Regions from separate parts of the Exiguobacterium sp. s191 genome, predicted to be linked through region 2. Evidence: riboswitches for the same ligand, from Rfam matches in the RefSeq annotation. Region 2 holds a riboswitch; each other region holds the start of a gene.
What was found. A riboswitch is a leader RNA that binds a small molecule or an ion and turns the genes downstream of it on or off. The one in region 2 is predicted to bind thiamine pyrophosphate.
Positions count from the first base shown of each region.

Region 1: it holds a riboswitch for thiamine pyrophosphate, as region 2 does, so the genes downstream of both, thiD (bifunctional hydroxymethylpyrimidine kinase/phosphomethylpyrimidine kinase) here and thiT (energy-coupled thiamine transporter ThiT) in region 2, are expected to answer to the same signal.
Region 3: it holds a riboswitch for thiamine pyrophosphate, as region 2 does, so the genes downstream of both, tenA (thiaminase II) here and thiT (energy-coupled thiamine transporter ThiT) in region 2, are expected to answer to the same signal.

Region 1 covers NZ_JACSNC010000004.1:117,605-122,575, reverse strand. Annotated here, with positions in the region: gene KNQ09_RS15215 (murein hydrolase activator EnvC family protein) at 1-411, shown strand, start outside; gene KNQ09_RS15210 (murein hydrolase activator EnvC family protein) at 614-1,891, shown strand; TPP riboswitch at 1,955-2,065, shown strand; gene thiD (bifunctional hydroxymethylpyrimidine kinase/phosphomethylpyrimidine kinase) at 2,182-2,985, shown strand; gene thiM (hydroxyethylthiazole kinase) at 2,966-3,733, shown strand; gene thiE (thiamine phosphate synthase) at 3,723-4,361, shown strand; gene KNQ09_RS17490 (hypothetical protein) at 4,568-4,816, shown strand; gene KNQ09_RS15185 (ArsR/SmtB family transcription factor) at 4,872-4,971, shown strand, end outside.
Region 2 covers NZ_JACSNC010000001.1:1,338,189-1,343,159, forward strand. Annotated here, with positions in the region: gene KNQ09_RS07250 (Asp23/Gls24 family envelope stress response protein) at 1-14, opposite strand, end outside; gene rpmB (50S ribosomal protein L28) at 298-486, shown strand; gene KNQ09_RS07260 (amino acid permease) at 627-2,030, shown strand; gene KNQ09_RS07265 (thiamine diphosphokinase) at 2,085-2,687, opposite strand; gene thiT (energy-coupled thiamine transporter ThiT) at 2,689-3,249, opposite strand; TPP riboswitch at 3,310-3,419, opposite strand; gene rpe (ribulose-phosphate 3-epimerase) at 3,442-4,098, opposite strand; gene rsgA (ribosome small subunit-dependent GTPase A) at 4,101-4,971, opposite strand, start outside.
Region 3 covers NZ_JACSNC010000001.1:277,375-282,345, forward strand. Annotated here, with positions in the region: gene abc-f (ribosomal protection-like ABC-F family protein) at 1-1,768, opposite strand, end outside; gene KNQ09_RS01435 (DUF1002 domain-containing protein) at 2,045-2,926, opposite strand; TPP riboswitch at 3,121-3,227, shown strand; gene tenA (thiaminase II) at 3,301-3,996, shown strand; gene KNQ09_RS01445 (hypothetical protein) at 4,048-4,356, shown strand; gene KNQ09_RS01450 (glycoside hydrolase family 3 protein) at 4,388-4,971, opposite strand, start outside.

The DNA.
Region 1 (4,971 bases), on a different contig from region 2:
GGACTCTTCATTCATCCAACTGCTGGTGCTGTGACACAAGGGTATGGTTCTGCAGGCGGAGAGAACGGTTATACGTTCCATAACGGGATTGACTTCGGTGGTCCAGTTGGCACGCCAATCGTGGCAGCTGCAACTGGTACAGTCATTACAGCATCAGGTGGCGGACCTTACGGAAATCACATCATGATCGCTCACCAATTGAACGGGAAGACCTATACGACAGTCTATGCACATATGAGTTCATTGAACGCTAGTGCAGGTCAACGTGTCAGCCAAGGTCAACAAATCGGTACACGTGGTAGCACAGGAAACTCAACAGGTCCACACTTACACTTCGAAATTCACGTTGGTGGATACAGCTACAGTGCAACAGGTCCAGCTAACTCAGTCAATCCAATGTCGATGTTTTAATCGTAAAGAATCGTTGCATATGCAACGGTTCTTTTTTTTGTCATTTTCAAAAAACAAATCATATATTACAAAAAACCGTTTTCATTTGAAATGTAAATGAAATTTTTTTGAAACGATTACGGTGCTATAATCTATTTCAGATATGAGAGAAACTTGAATACTATAATAAAATATGAAAAAACATAAGTGAGGAAAACGATATATGCTAAAAAAACTAATTTCTACCATTGTTTTAGGAGCATTACTTATAACAGGAACGCAACCGATCGCAGCAGCGACCATTAAAGAAAAAAAGGCTGAAAATGCCGCTGAACAACGTAAACTTGAAAAAGCGATCAAAAAACAAGAAGCTAAAATCTCAAAAGAGCAACGTCAAATCAATCAAATTGACGCAGCAATCAACGAAAAGATTTTCCAAGTCTCTGAAAAAAATAAACAAATCGAACAGTTGAACGTTCGAATCGATGAGTTAAAGGCAGACATCGTCCGTTACGAAGAAATGTTACAGAAACAGGAAGAACTACTCGGTGATCGTTTGCGTGTTTTCCAAGAGAACGATGGAAACTCGATTAAATGGGAAGAAGTCATTTTTGGATCGAAGGATTTAGGTGATTTATTCAGCCGTGTCATGGCGGGGAAAAAAATCGCTGAGCAAGACGATAAAATGATTTCGGATTACATCGCAACGCAACAAAAATTAGCAGAAGCAAAACAAGCGCTCGTTGAGAAAAAAGCGGAGCAAATGCAAGAAAAGAAAGTATTGCTTGAACAAAAGAAAGCGTTAAAGCTTCAAATGAAAGAACGTAGTGCCACGCTGAAGAAATTACGAAAAGGGAAGACCAAGTTCACGACAGAACTGTTAGACGCAAAAGAACTTCAAGCGACTCTCGAAGCGCAAGAACGTGCAATTGCGGCAGCGAAGGCAGCCGCTAAAGCAGCGGCTGAAAAAGCAGCAGCGGAGAAAGCGGTAGCCGAAAAAGCCGCTAAAGCGAATGCTCAAACAGCAAAACAAGTAGGTAAGAGTTCGGAGTCAACTGATTCTGTTGCCCCGCCCGTTGTTTCGAGTGGAGGGAAATTCGTTCGACCATCTTCTGGTGGAGTGTCGCAAGGATTCGGACCAGCAAGCGGCGCGAACGGTTATACGTTCCACAACGGTGTTGATTTCAGTGGTTCGGTCGGGTCTCCAATCGTCGCTGCAGCAGCTGGAACGGTCATTACAGCATCAGGTGGTGGACCTTACGGCAATCATGTCATGATTTCTCACTTCCTCGATGGACAAGTGTACACGACTGTCTACGCACATATGAGTTCATTATCGGTTCGTGCAGGACAAACGGTCTCTCAAGGTCAACAAGTCGGGACACTTGGTAGTACAGGGAATTCAACAGGACCACACTTACATTTCGAACTACATGTCGGAGGCTATCAATACAGTGCTTCTTCTCCTCTGAATGCAGTCAATCCATTGGCATATCTGTAATCAAAACGGGCTTCGGCTCGTTTTTTTTTCTTCTCTATGCTACAGTTAAGGCGAAACGAATACTTGAGCAACTAGGGGAGCTGGAGGAATCCGGCTGAGAGGAAAACCAATCTGTTTTCGACCCTATTACCTGAACTGGATAATACCAGCGTAGGAAAGTTGAGCCGAACGGATACCGGAATGCGTGTATAACGCTTTCGTATAGCGTCGACTGCTTTTTTACAGCGGTCGACGCTTTTTTTTGTCGGTCACGACTCCCTTACATTGCTCGATGGGAAGGTGAAAAGAACATGAAACATGTACTGACGATTGCAGGATCCGACTCCGGTGGTGGAGCTGGGATTCAAGCAGATTTAAAAACCTTTTCGGCTTTAGGGGTTTATGGAATGAGCGTCCTGACAGCCGTCACGGCGCAAAATACGTTGGGTGTTCAAGCGGTGGAAGAGTTATCCCCAGAAATCGTAGATGCCCAGTTAACGTCGATTTTTTCAGACATTCGTGTCGATGCGATCAAAATCGGGATGGTCTCGAATGCGCAGACGATTCGTGTCATTGCTACACATCTCCGCAAACAGACAGTTCCTATCATATTAGATCCCGTCATGGTCGCTAAAGGTGGTCATGCCCTATTGCGGACGGAAGCTGAACAAGCATTGATTTCAGAACTTCTGCCGCTTGCGACACTCGTTACACCGAATTTACCGGAAGCGGAGCGGTTAACAGGACGATCAGTGACCAATCTAGAGGAAATGCGACTGGCGATGCATCAATTGGCTACACAGACAGGGGCAGTATTACTAAAAGGTGGACATCTCTCAGGAGCTGCAACGGATTTGTTGTTTGATGGGGAAGTGGAACATCGTTTCACATCGGAACGGTTAGACAATCAACATACTCATGGAACTGGTTGTACCTTATCTGCAGCGATTGCAGCACGGATGGCGCTTGGAGAAGATTTAACAGATAGTGTACGACAGGCGAAAAACTATGTCACGGAGGCAATTCGTCATGGATTTGCTCTCGGACAAGGTATTGGACCGACACATCATTTTCACTCACTTTGGAGGGATACACATGTTTACGACCATTCTTGAACACAAACCACTCATTCACCATCTGACGAACACGGTTACGATCAACGACTGCGCGAACGTCACACTCGCTGTTGGAGCATCACCCGTCATGGCGGAAGACATTCGTGAAGTAGAAGAGATGGTTAGACTCGCGCAAGCTCTTGTCTTAAACATTGGTACGATCGATGCAGACATGCAAGCAGCTCAACGACTCGCAGCACGTGAAGCGGGACGTTTGAATGTCCCGATCGTTCTTGATCCAGTTGGAGCAGGGGCAACGACATTACGTACTGCCTTTTCTAAAGAACTCATTGATCTCGGGTGTACGGTCATTAAAGGAAATGCTTCTGAAATCAAGACGTTACTTGGGGAAGATGGGCGAACTAAGGGAGTCGATGCTGCGGGAGATGCAATGATGGATCGAGAAAGCATTCGTGCATTTGCTCGCAAACACCAATCTGTCCTCGTCGTGACAGGTCCGAACGACTACATCACAGATGGAACGCGTGAAATGGAATTACATGTAGGAACACCACGTTTGGGAGACATCACGGGTACGGGCTGCATGACGGCCTCCTTGATTGCGAGCTTCCTCGGTGCAGGATATACGACATTTGAGGCGGCTGTCCACGGGACATTCGTCATGGGAAAAGCAGGAGAACAAGCAGCCTCCGCGCAAGGTCTTGGTGATTTTAAACGAGAGTTGTTCAATGCCATCAGCCTCATGACGGTGCAAGATCTGGTGGAGGTGACAGAACGTGTCAATTGATTACTCCATCTATGCAGTGACGGATCGTCGGTACCATCCTGGAGTCGCGATCGAGACGGTCGTTGAGGAAGCCATTTTAGGTGGTGCAACGATCGTGCAATTACGGGAAAAAACAGCGCAAGGAAAGGAATTCTTCGATCAGGCAGTTCGGTTGAAAGCACTCACGGATCGACACGACATTCCTTTGATCATCAATGATCGGATTGATATCGCGTTACTCGTCGGAGCTGGTTTGCATATCGGACAAGAAGACATTCCTTTAACCGCAGCACGTCGCCTTTTACCAGATGCCGTGATTGGTGTGTCGGTAGCAACCGTTGCACAAGCGATTGAAGCAGAACGAGACGGAGCATCTTATTTAGGCGTGGGGTCTCTATTTGCGACGTCATCCAAAGCGGACGCTGATTCCATGTCGCATACGATGCTTCAGGCGATTCGGGAAGCTGTACGATTACCTCTAATCGGTATTGGTGGAATCACAGCAACGAATGTCTCCTCTCTGCCCATCCCGCTAGAAGGGTATGCCGTCATCTCAGAAATTTTCGCTAAAGAAGATCGGCAACTCGCTGCGCAGCAAATGACAGATGCTGTGCGTGAATGGCATCAATCACTTCAGAACAGGGTATAATCCGTTCAGAGGTGATTGTATTGAAATGGCAGACGATCCGTTTTCGCGGCTATTGGATTCGATATCGGTTAGAACCACAAATCATTCGAGTCGATAATCAGGGGATCTACCATCTAGGAAAAGTCTTATTTCCACATCCTAATCGTATATCTTATGAGATGGCCCTTTTATTGAAAGAAAAGTATGAAAGACGCTACAAACGTCCGTTGTATATTAAAACGAGCTCGATTGCGACGGAAATTTGGGGACATACTCATTTAGATATTTATTACCGGGCACTTCTTCGTCTACCGATTCCGACTCGGCTTCGTCAACGTTATACGAACCGATTAGAAAGCACGAAAATCATTGACATCGGCGTACGCGCTGTCGATCAAAATCGAATTGTCTGGGATATCGGAGATTACGTAGGAGGATGGTTCGTGTTTTGGCTCATTCGCAGACGAATGCGCTGAACTTGCAATGTCCCGTTTCTCATGGTGCAATATAAGTAGAAACGAGGTGACGGACATGGACATTCCCCGTTGTGAAACGATTGCGATTGATGAACAACGTGCGTCTGAAATCGGACATATCGTTGATACGATTCCGACGCTTGAAATCGGAAAGC
Region 2 (4,971 bases):
ATCTCGATCGCCACCTGAGTAGCCCCCTTTGAATATTGTATTCTTCTCATAATTCTACTATAAGGACCTACTATTGAAAAGTCGCCGTACTGACTATACAATGAATAAGTGAAAAATAGTAGCGGTCAAATGAACTTTTACCATCATCCTCATCCATTATTTTAAATTTCGAGGTTGTCTGTCAAGTTTTTTTCTTGTCAGCTACTTTTTTTATGTTGCAACCGCCCTGACACCATGCTAAGATAGCAAAGTGTCTATTAGGACGAACGCAAAACAACATAAAAGGAGGCGGAACGCATGGCACGTAAATGCTACGTTACTGGGAAATCGCCAAAGTCGGGTAACAACCGTTCACACGCATTGAACAAAACAAAACGTACTTGGGGAGTCAACGTACAAAAAGTACGTATCCTCGTCGACGGTAAGCCGAAAAAGGTTTGGGTTTCAGCTCGAGCTCTTAAATCAGGTAAAGTCGAACGCGTATAAGGCGCAACCACCGGATGGGAATCTTCCCTTCCGGTTTTTTTATGCCCTCATTTATTTTTCTCATAAACTAATTGTCGCTTTTATTGAGAACGCTTACAATAGGAACGTACTTTATTTTGTCAGAATTGGGGGAAGTCATCATGCAACTCAAACGAGAGATGACGAGTCGACACCTGTTCATGATTTCACTCGGCGGAATCATCGGAACAGGCTTATTTTTAGGGTCAGGATTAACGATTTCACAAGCAGGACCTCTCGGGGCGGTCCTCAGTTACATCGTGGGTGGGACCATCATGTATCTGACGATGTTATGTCTAGGAGAATTAGCGGTCTATCTGCCGGTCTCGGGGTCATTTCAGACCTATACGACCCGATTCATCGGACCAGGGGTCGGCTTTGCCGTCGGTTGGATTTATTGGCTCGGCTGGGCCGTGACGGTGGCACTCGAAATTACAGCTGCCGGCAGTTTGATGGACCGCTGGTTTCCGAACGTACCCGTTGTCGTCTGGTGTACCGTCTTTACGGTCTTGCTGTTCGGTCTGAATGCCGTCTCCGCCAAAGCATTCGGTGAAGCTGAATTCTGGTTCTCGAGTTTGAAGGTCCTCGCGATCCTGTTCTTCATCATTCTAGGTGGCGCTGCTTGGTTCGGCTGGTTACCGATGGAAGCAGATCGTCCGACATCGTTATTTGCGAACTTTACGGCAAGCGGTTGGTTTCCAAACGGGATTCTCGGTGTCTTGACGACGATGATTGCCGTCAACTTCGCCTTCCAAGGAACGGAATTGATCGGTGTTGCGGCTGGGGAGTCCGACACGCCCGAAAAATCGATTCCAAAAGCCATCCGCAATACAGTCTGGCGGACGTTCATCTTCTTCGTCTTATCGATTACGATCGTTGGTGCATTAATTCCTTATGAAACAGCTGGCGGAGTCAGCAGTCCGTTCATCATGGTCTTTGATGCGATCGGTATTCCGTACGCTGCTGATTTGATGAACATCGTCGTCTTGACAGCGTTGTTGTCCGTCGGAAACTCCGGATTATATGCGGCGACTCGGATGTTATGGGCAATGGCGCAAGAAGGGATGATTTCAAAGAAATTATCTTACGTCAATGCACGTGGTGTGCCGATGCGGGCGTTGCTCTTTACGATGATGTTCGCGATGTTATCGCTTCTGACCGCATTTTTCGCAGAAGATACCGTCTTCATTTGGCTCTTGTCCTTAGCCGGACTCGGGGCTCAAGTCGGCTGGATTTCAATCTCTGCTTCGCAGCTTGCATTTCGTCGTCAGTTCGTCCGAAACGGACACGATGTATCCGAACTGAAATTCAAGACACCACTCTATCCGGTGTTACCACTGATTTCGTTGACACTTAACGTCGTCGTCCTCGTCAGTCTTGCGTTTCAAGCGGATCAACGAATCGCACTATACATCGGTGTTCCTTTCTTCCTTGTCATGTGGGGAAGTTATCATCTCTTCGTCAAAGGAAAACATCTATCCGCTCAAAGCGACATCCGTGTCGCCCCTTCTCAACTCGAAGAATAATTTCATCTAAAAAGAGGCCGCGGAGTCATCCACGGCCTCTTTCCTATGATTGTGCTATTCCTTAAGCGTCCGCATCATCAATAGTTCTCCTTGATGGAGCTCTACCTTCGCTTCTGACGCACACCATTCATTACTGACGGTCAAGGAACCTCCGACCGGTACTGGATGTGCATCAAGTGGATATTTGACTCCGGATAAGCTTAAAGTCGATGGTACGAGTGGAATGAACGAAAGATAATGATAGCTCCCTGCTTCGACTGCATACGTTCCCTCAGCCAAGTATCGTACCTCTTCTCGTTTCGTCACGAGTCGTGCCTCTGGGTATCGCTTCAATAGATATACATTTTGGACGGTCATGTCGAGCCGCCCACCTGTCGCCCCGATAATGAAGGTATCCTCAAACTGTTTCTTCTCTGAGACTGTACGAAGTGCCAGTTCGAGATCCGTTTCATCTTTCTCGGCCGGATGAACGATTGCCCCTTCTGGTACATAACCAAGAGAATCAAAATCACCAATCGTCAGGTCGCATGTCAGCCCAAACGATTCAATCGTCTGAACACCACCGTCGACACCGACGATAAAGTCACCTGGCTGACAAAACGTCCGTAAATCCGGCGCTTCTTCTCGCGGACCGGCACAGACGAGAATCGCCCGCATCTCAGACGCCTCGTGCCGAATAACGGAGTAAGCGTGGCGCAGTCGTGAATAAAAGACCCGCAACGACACCACAAAGAACGTAAGACGGTACCATGTATGTCGCGTTATAAATCAATGAATACGGTACGACTGGACCTTCGGCATACTCGGCAAAAAAGACGATTCCACTGATGACATGACATATATAACGGAGTCCTGCGCCTAATAACGTCGCCAGGAGAACGAACGCCATCAAGCTTTTCTTTTGTCCATTGCGCGCGGCTAGTCTGACTTGACGCGCGAACAGACCACTTAATCCGACGACACCATACGCAATCGTATAGTCAAGCATCGGTTGAACGATCGTCAAGACTTGTGGAGCGAACATCAATTGAATCGTACCGACAAGCGCTCCCGTGACGACCCCTCCGACGACACCGTGGCGAAATGCCATGACGAAGATCGGTAACATCGCTAAGCTGATTGAGCCTCCTTGTGGCATTTTGAATGGAATCAGTAAATCAAAGACGACTCCGAGACTGGCGAAGATGGCAATTTCCATCATCATTTGTAACCGTTTCATGCTATTTTCCTCCTTCATTGTACGAGAGGACGCAAAAAGGCAGTACGACGAACGCCGTACTGCCTGCGTGCGCCACATCCCTACGTCCGTTTGAACGGAACAGGTTCGAAGGGTTAAAGTCTAAAAGACTCCTCTCAGCCGCTTTTCAAGCGACACCCCTTGCGGTCATCATATTTCGTTTTCTCGTTCTTATTATACGGCAGCCCCTTGACGAATGCTAGTGATCGCTTCCGCATAATCTGGTGCATTGTAGATTGCTGATCCTGCGACGAGAACGTTCGCACCGTTATCGATGCAAAGCTTTGCCGTTTCCGGATTGACGCCACCGTCAATCTCGATTTCAAATGTCAGACCACGCTCTGCTTTCATTTGCGCAAGTGCTGCGAGTTTCGGCATGACACGCTCGATGAAGGCTTGTCCACCGAAGCCCGGATTGACCGTCATCAATAAAACCATATCGACATCCTCAAGGACGTGTTCAATCGTTGATAATGGCGTATGGGGATTCAAGACGACTCCTGCCTTTGCGCCCGCTGCTTTGATTTGTTGCAAGACACGATGGACATGATTCGTCGCTTCGACGTGGAACGTCACGATGTCCGCCCCTGCTTTGACGAAATCCTCGACGAAACGTTCTGGCTGGTCGATCATCAAATGGACATCGAGAATCATATCCGTCTTTTGACGTAAGCTGCTAAGCACAGGTAATCCAAATGAGATGTTCGGTACGAACTGACCGTCCATGACATCAAAATGGATATAGTCCGCGCCTGCTGCTTCGACTGCTTTAACATCGCGTTCGAGATTCGCAAAATCTGCTGATAAGATAGATGGTGCAATTTTAATCATCTTCAATACCTCCGGGCTCGATTCTTGATTTCGTCTATAAACATACCATAGTTCTCATAACGAGAGGACATGATTTCTTGGGCTTCGACGGCTTCCTTGACGGCACAACCGGGTTCATTCAAATGCAAGCAACCTCGGTATTTGCAATCATCTTGTACAGCCACGAATTCAGGGAAACTCCACCGTACATCCTCGATTTCCATATCATACGGAAAATCGAGGTTCGAGAAACCTGGCGTATCGGCAATCAATCCTTCGGCAAGCGGCATCAATGTGACGTGGCGCGTCGTATGACGTCCTCGTCCGAGTGATTTCGAGATCGCACTTGTTTCTAAATCAAGAGAGGGTTCCAGTGCATTGAGCAATGAACTTTTCCCGACACCGGATTGTCCGGCGAGAACGCTCGTTTTTCCAGCAAGTAACGGACGGACTTGCTCAACACCTGCCAACGTCTCACTTGATGTCTCGATGACCGTATACCCAATCTTCCGGTAAGCGGCAATCGCCTCTCGGACAGCCGGTCCTTTAACATCGTCCAGCAAATCCATCTTCGTCAACAGGATGACGGGTTGAATTTCCTTCGCTTCGATCAAAACGAGAAATCGGTCGAGCAAGTGCGCTGAAAAATCAGGTTCTGCCGCCGAGACGACGAGCAATGCCTGGTCGATATTCGCGACTGGAGGGCGTACTAAAAAGTTGTCCCGCTCCTTCACTTCGAGAATATATCCCGTCTCACTTTCGATATGAAGAACGACCTCGTCTCCGACAACTGGACTGATGCCGCGTTTTCGGAAATTCCCTCTTGCCCGTGAACGGACCTCTCCTTCTGGTGTCATGACATCATAAAAGCCACCCTGCAGGCGTATGATCGTT
Region 3 (4,971 bases), 1.1 Mb from region 2:
CATCGAGTTGCTGTTGGATGCTTTTAGAAACGGTATCGGTCGGTTTTTCACGTTTTGCTAATTTCTGTTCAAGCCGCTCGATCTGCACTTCTAACTCATGTTGTGACAAGCGTTTTGGTTTTTGAGGGGTTACGTGGAGTGAGGAAGACGTAGCGAACTCAGCACGCTTCTGTTGAGCATACGTATACGTACCATGATAACGCGTCAGACCATTTTCGAGCCACAGGATCTGCGGAAATAGCCGATTCAAGAAATAGCGGTCGTGTGAGACGGCAATCAATGTTCCAGAAAAATTCTCGAGTGCTTCTTCCAACGTCTCTCTTGATTCAATATCGAGATGATTCGTCGGCTCGTCGAGAATTAATACATTGACCGACGAATGAACGAGGACGGCGAGTTGCAATCGCACACGTTCGCCTCCGCTCAGTGACAAAATGGACCGAAAGACAGTTGGTCCAAAGAACAGGAACCGGGCTAGGATATGGCGGGCTTCCGCTTCTGGAACGGCAATCCGGTCTCTAAACCAGTCGATTAACCGCGCGTCCTCCTCGAAATGGGCATGCTGGGACAGGTAACCGATCCGATTCGATGGTCCACGCGTGAGTGTGCCTGCCTCTGGTGATAATTCGTCAAGCAGCAGTGAGAGCAACGTCGATTTCCCGCTCCCATTCGTTCCGACGATCGCGATCCGATCTTGTGCCATGATCTCGAACGAGACGTCATCAAAAATGTGACGGGTTCCGTAAGCAAACGAGAGTTCTTCAGCGCGAAAGACGACTTGGCTCGAGTGATCAGTGGAAGAGAAGGAGACATCAGCGGTTTTGGCTTCGAGTTGTGGTCGTTTAATCCGTTCGATCCGCTCGAGTGCCCGTTCCATCGATTTTGCTTTACGGAATAATTTCTCACTCGGTGGAGACGCTTCGTTTGCCCATTGCCGGAGTCGACGAATCGCTTCCTTCATTTTCTTTATTTTTTTCTGTTGCTCTTGGTAGGCGTGGAACTGTTCCATCAAGCGACGTTCTCGTTCGACGACGAACGCGCTGTAATTCCCTATATAGGTTGTCAGTTCACCGTCCTCGAGTTCAACGATCGAGGTGACGACGGCGTCTAAGAAGACCCGGTCGTGAGAGACGAGCAGGATGGTTCCTGTGTAGTCCCGTAAGAACTGCTCCAGCCATTCCACGGCAGCTAAATCAAGATGGTTCGTCGGTTCGTCAAGAATGAGCAGATTTGGCTCCATGAGTAACATGCGACCGAGACAAATCTTCGTCTGTTCACCACCGCTCAACTGGTGGAAAGGACGAGTGAGTAACGGACGAAGGTGTAAGCCGTTCACCATGCGTTCGATTTTCGAGTCGAGTAGATAGCCATCCTTTTGTTCGAACGCATTCGTCGCTTCCGCATATCGTGCGAGTAGTGCATCGAGATCATCTGGTGCTGTCGCCATCATTTGCTCCAACTGTTGCATCCGAGAACGGATCGCGAGGATGTCTTCAAACGCTGTCCAAAGGACGTCGAGTCCGGTCATCGTCTCACTATATACAGGAAGTTGTTCCAAATAGCCGATCGTCAAACCGCTCTTTTGATAGATGACACCACCGTCCGGTTGCTCAAGGCGAGCAAGCAAGCGGAGTAATGTCGTCTTGCCACTCCCGTTTCGTCCAATCAGACCGACACGGTCGTGTTCGTTTAAGAAGAGGGAAACATCCGTTAAGATCGTTTCGCCTCCGAATTGTTTGGTTAGGTGTTGAATGTCGCAAATCATCATAATCAATTGATCCTTTCGCGCGCATCAAAAAAAGGAGAGCGCAAATAGCACTCTCCCTAACGTGTGAAAGATGCGCTTTGCTGTATTTTTCAATCATGAAGTTCTAAAAAAGGGCAGACGGGTGCCTTAGAACGCCATTCCATGAAAAATCGCGCGCAACAGATACAATTGTTCCATCAACCAGTGTTTGCACGCGGCAAAGTCCATCTTTTCACACCACCTTTCGTTTCAGATATCTCTAGTTTACTATTTTTTTGTCAGTTACGGAAGTCTGAATTATTTGAACACGCCAGCGATTGAACTGAAGAAGTCACTGAGTCCATCGAATAATTTAGCGAAGAAACCTTTCGTTTCTTCTGATGTTGCGAACGCGTGGATGTCTTGCCCCGCATTTTTCAAACCACTCTCGATTTGTCCCCAGTTGATGTTCGCTTGCTCCATTTGATTGAATAGATTCGTCAACCGGTCCATTTGTGCGTCAGACAACTGGATATTGTTGTTTTGAATGACTTGGACGATCAGGTTTTCGATCTCGACTTTGGTTTCCGGTTTTTGATTGGCGATCTCAGCCTTGATCTCATTCATTAAGTCAGCGACTTTATCCGTGCCGACCGTTTTTCCGACGTCTGATGTGACCGATAATTCTTGCTGTGCTAAATCCTTGCGTTCGTCACTTAACTTAATTCCCGTCTCAGCGGAAGTTTGATCGTACGCTTTCATGATTCCTGTCAGTGCCGATGTCCCGGTCACCTTGTAGGGAGAAGTGATCGTGATGTCGGCATCTTTGACACCCGCTGTGACGAGAGCGTTGAGATACATATCCTTTGTCACCCATGTGATGTTCTCCGTCGAGACGGAAAGTCCATCACCTTTTTCCGTCAGTTCAATCTTAGCCGACGAATACATGTTGCCGCCTTTTTGCGACTGTGGAATGTTTTTCCCGAGATATTTTTCTTCGTCAGCAGAAGTTGCGATGATCGGCGTGATGCCTTCCGGTGCATTGAGACGGGAAAGCACCCATGCTTTATCCTTTGCGCCGAGTGACTCCCCGAGTGTGACGATCGTCTTATCGACGACTTGTTCGGCAGATGCGGCTGTCGGGAGTAATAGAGCAGAAGCGATAACGGCTGACGCCATGATTTTTGTTGGTGTATGCATAATGAAATCCTCCAATTTGTAAGTAACAGAATGAATTATAGTATCAGGTACTAAAGTTAGTGTACGAGAACGAAAGAAGTTCGGAATCGGTCTGTAGATGGAGACGGCATCCGTCTTCTGACACTCCATAGTATAGCGAAAAGAGGACAACTTGACTTCCGTTTTCAGCATGCTATAGTGGATGGGAATCGAATAATGACCACTAGGGGAGTCGGTAGACCGACTGAGACGAACGAAGACGTTCGGACCCTTTGAACCTGATTAAGTTCGTACTTACGGAGGGAAGTGGCGTCAAGTCTTGTTCTTCTTGCGCCATGCCCGTGTGTTTCGGGGTGGTGTTTTTTCGTTTCATACTAAACGAGGAGGATGAGATCATGACATTCACACAAGAAATCAAACAAGCGGCACAAGCGTATTGGGACAGTAGTTTTACGCACCCATTCGTTCAAGGAATCGGAGAGGGGACGTTACCACTCTCGAAATTTCGGCATTACGTCATGCAGGATGCCTATTACTTAAAACACTTTGCGAAGATTCAAGCGAAGGCAGCGTCAAAAGCAGACGACTTCGCGACGATCGCGACACTTGCCGAACATGCGACTTCGACTTACGAGGCAGAGCTGACCTTACATCAATCATTTTTTGAGCCGCTCGGTATTACGGAAGCAGATCTTGAAGCATTTGAACCAGCACCGACAGCATATGCGTATGTCTCGCACATGCATCATGCGAGTGAAGGAACGCTCGGTGAGACGATTGCTGCCATCTTGCCATGTTACTGGTTGTATTATGAAGTCGGACAGCAATTACTGACGTGTACTCCGGAAGAAAAAATCTATCAGCAATGGATCGACACGTACAGCTCGGAATGGTTTGAAAAGGTCGTCTTTGAACAGATTGCACGGCTTGATGCGCTGGCGGAACAAGCGAGCCCGACGGAACGCGAGCGGATGAAACGTCATTTCGTGACGAGCTGTTACTATGAGTTACTCTTCTGGCACATGGGGTGGACGGAAGAGACGTTTGCGTCAGTTTACGAAACGATTCCGGCACGAGCGGTATCTTCTTGAATCACTAAATGGTAGAATTAGGAATACCATTTAGTGAGAGTAGGGATTGGAATGGAAATCATCGTGATCGCACTTGTGATTCTCGCGGCATATGTCGTGCAACAGGTGCTCGGAAAAGTAAAAGTGAGATTTGTTGGGTACATCATTCCCATCTTGATGGCGGTGTACGGAACATATGCTACGATTCAGAATTTTCAGGGGTTGCTTCAGTTCGGTTTTACAATGGGGAGTTCCATCGCGACTATCCTAGTCGTCATCCTCTATGTTTCGTTGACTTATTCACTTCATCGTGTCTACAAGCGTTCGAAAGAAGAAGCCGAATATCCGTATCAATCGTTAAAAGACCGAGGCATCCTGTAAAGGAGCTTCGGTCTTTTGGTGTATCACGTCATCATTTTTTCCAGTTTTTAAAGCCGTCACCGAATTTAAGATGCAGTTGATCGGTAAAGACACCGTTCTGAAAGACCGGCACATCAACCGGTAAAGTGCCTTGTGGTTTGAACGTTCCGAAGATCGCTCGGATACCTGCAGGCAGGTTCGGTCCCGCTGATTTCAGATTGCCTGCTTCGGAGTCTGGTCCGTTCGGGTCGCCTTTGAAGCCATAGACGAGGACGTGTGCCGGTGCGTCCGGTTGAACAGCAACATCGTATGGGTTACGGAGACTGAGCAGGACGGATGGTGTATCCGTTTGTTTCGCATAGCGGAAGATTGAAGCCGGAATCGCTTGTTCTGGTGCAGTAGGTAGTAGTTTAGCACTCGTATTGACGTTGGAACCGACGATGATGTAATCTGCTGCATCGAGTTGCGCCCGTAATGTCTGGTTTTGGTCGAGCGGTAGCGTAGTAGCCGAGTAATTCGCTGTCGTCACGTGCCAGTTCCGATTCTTCGGTAGGGACGCGATCGTTTTTTTCATGCTGTCCGTTTGATCCGCCGTAGGAGCGATCACAAGAACATTTGCATTCTTTTTCGGTTTGA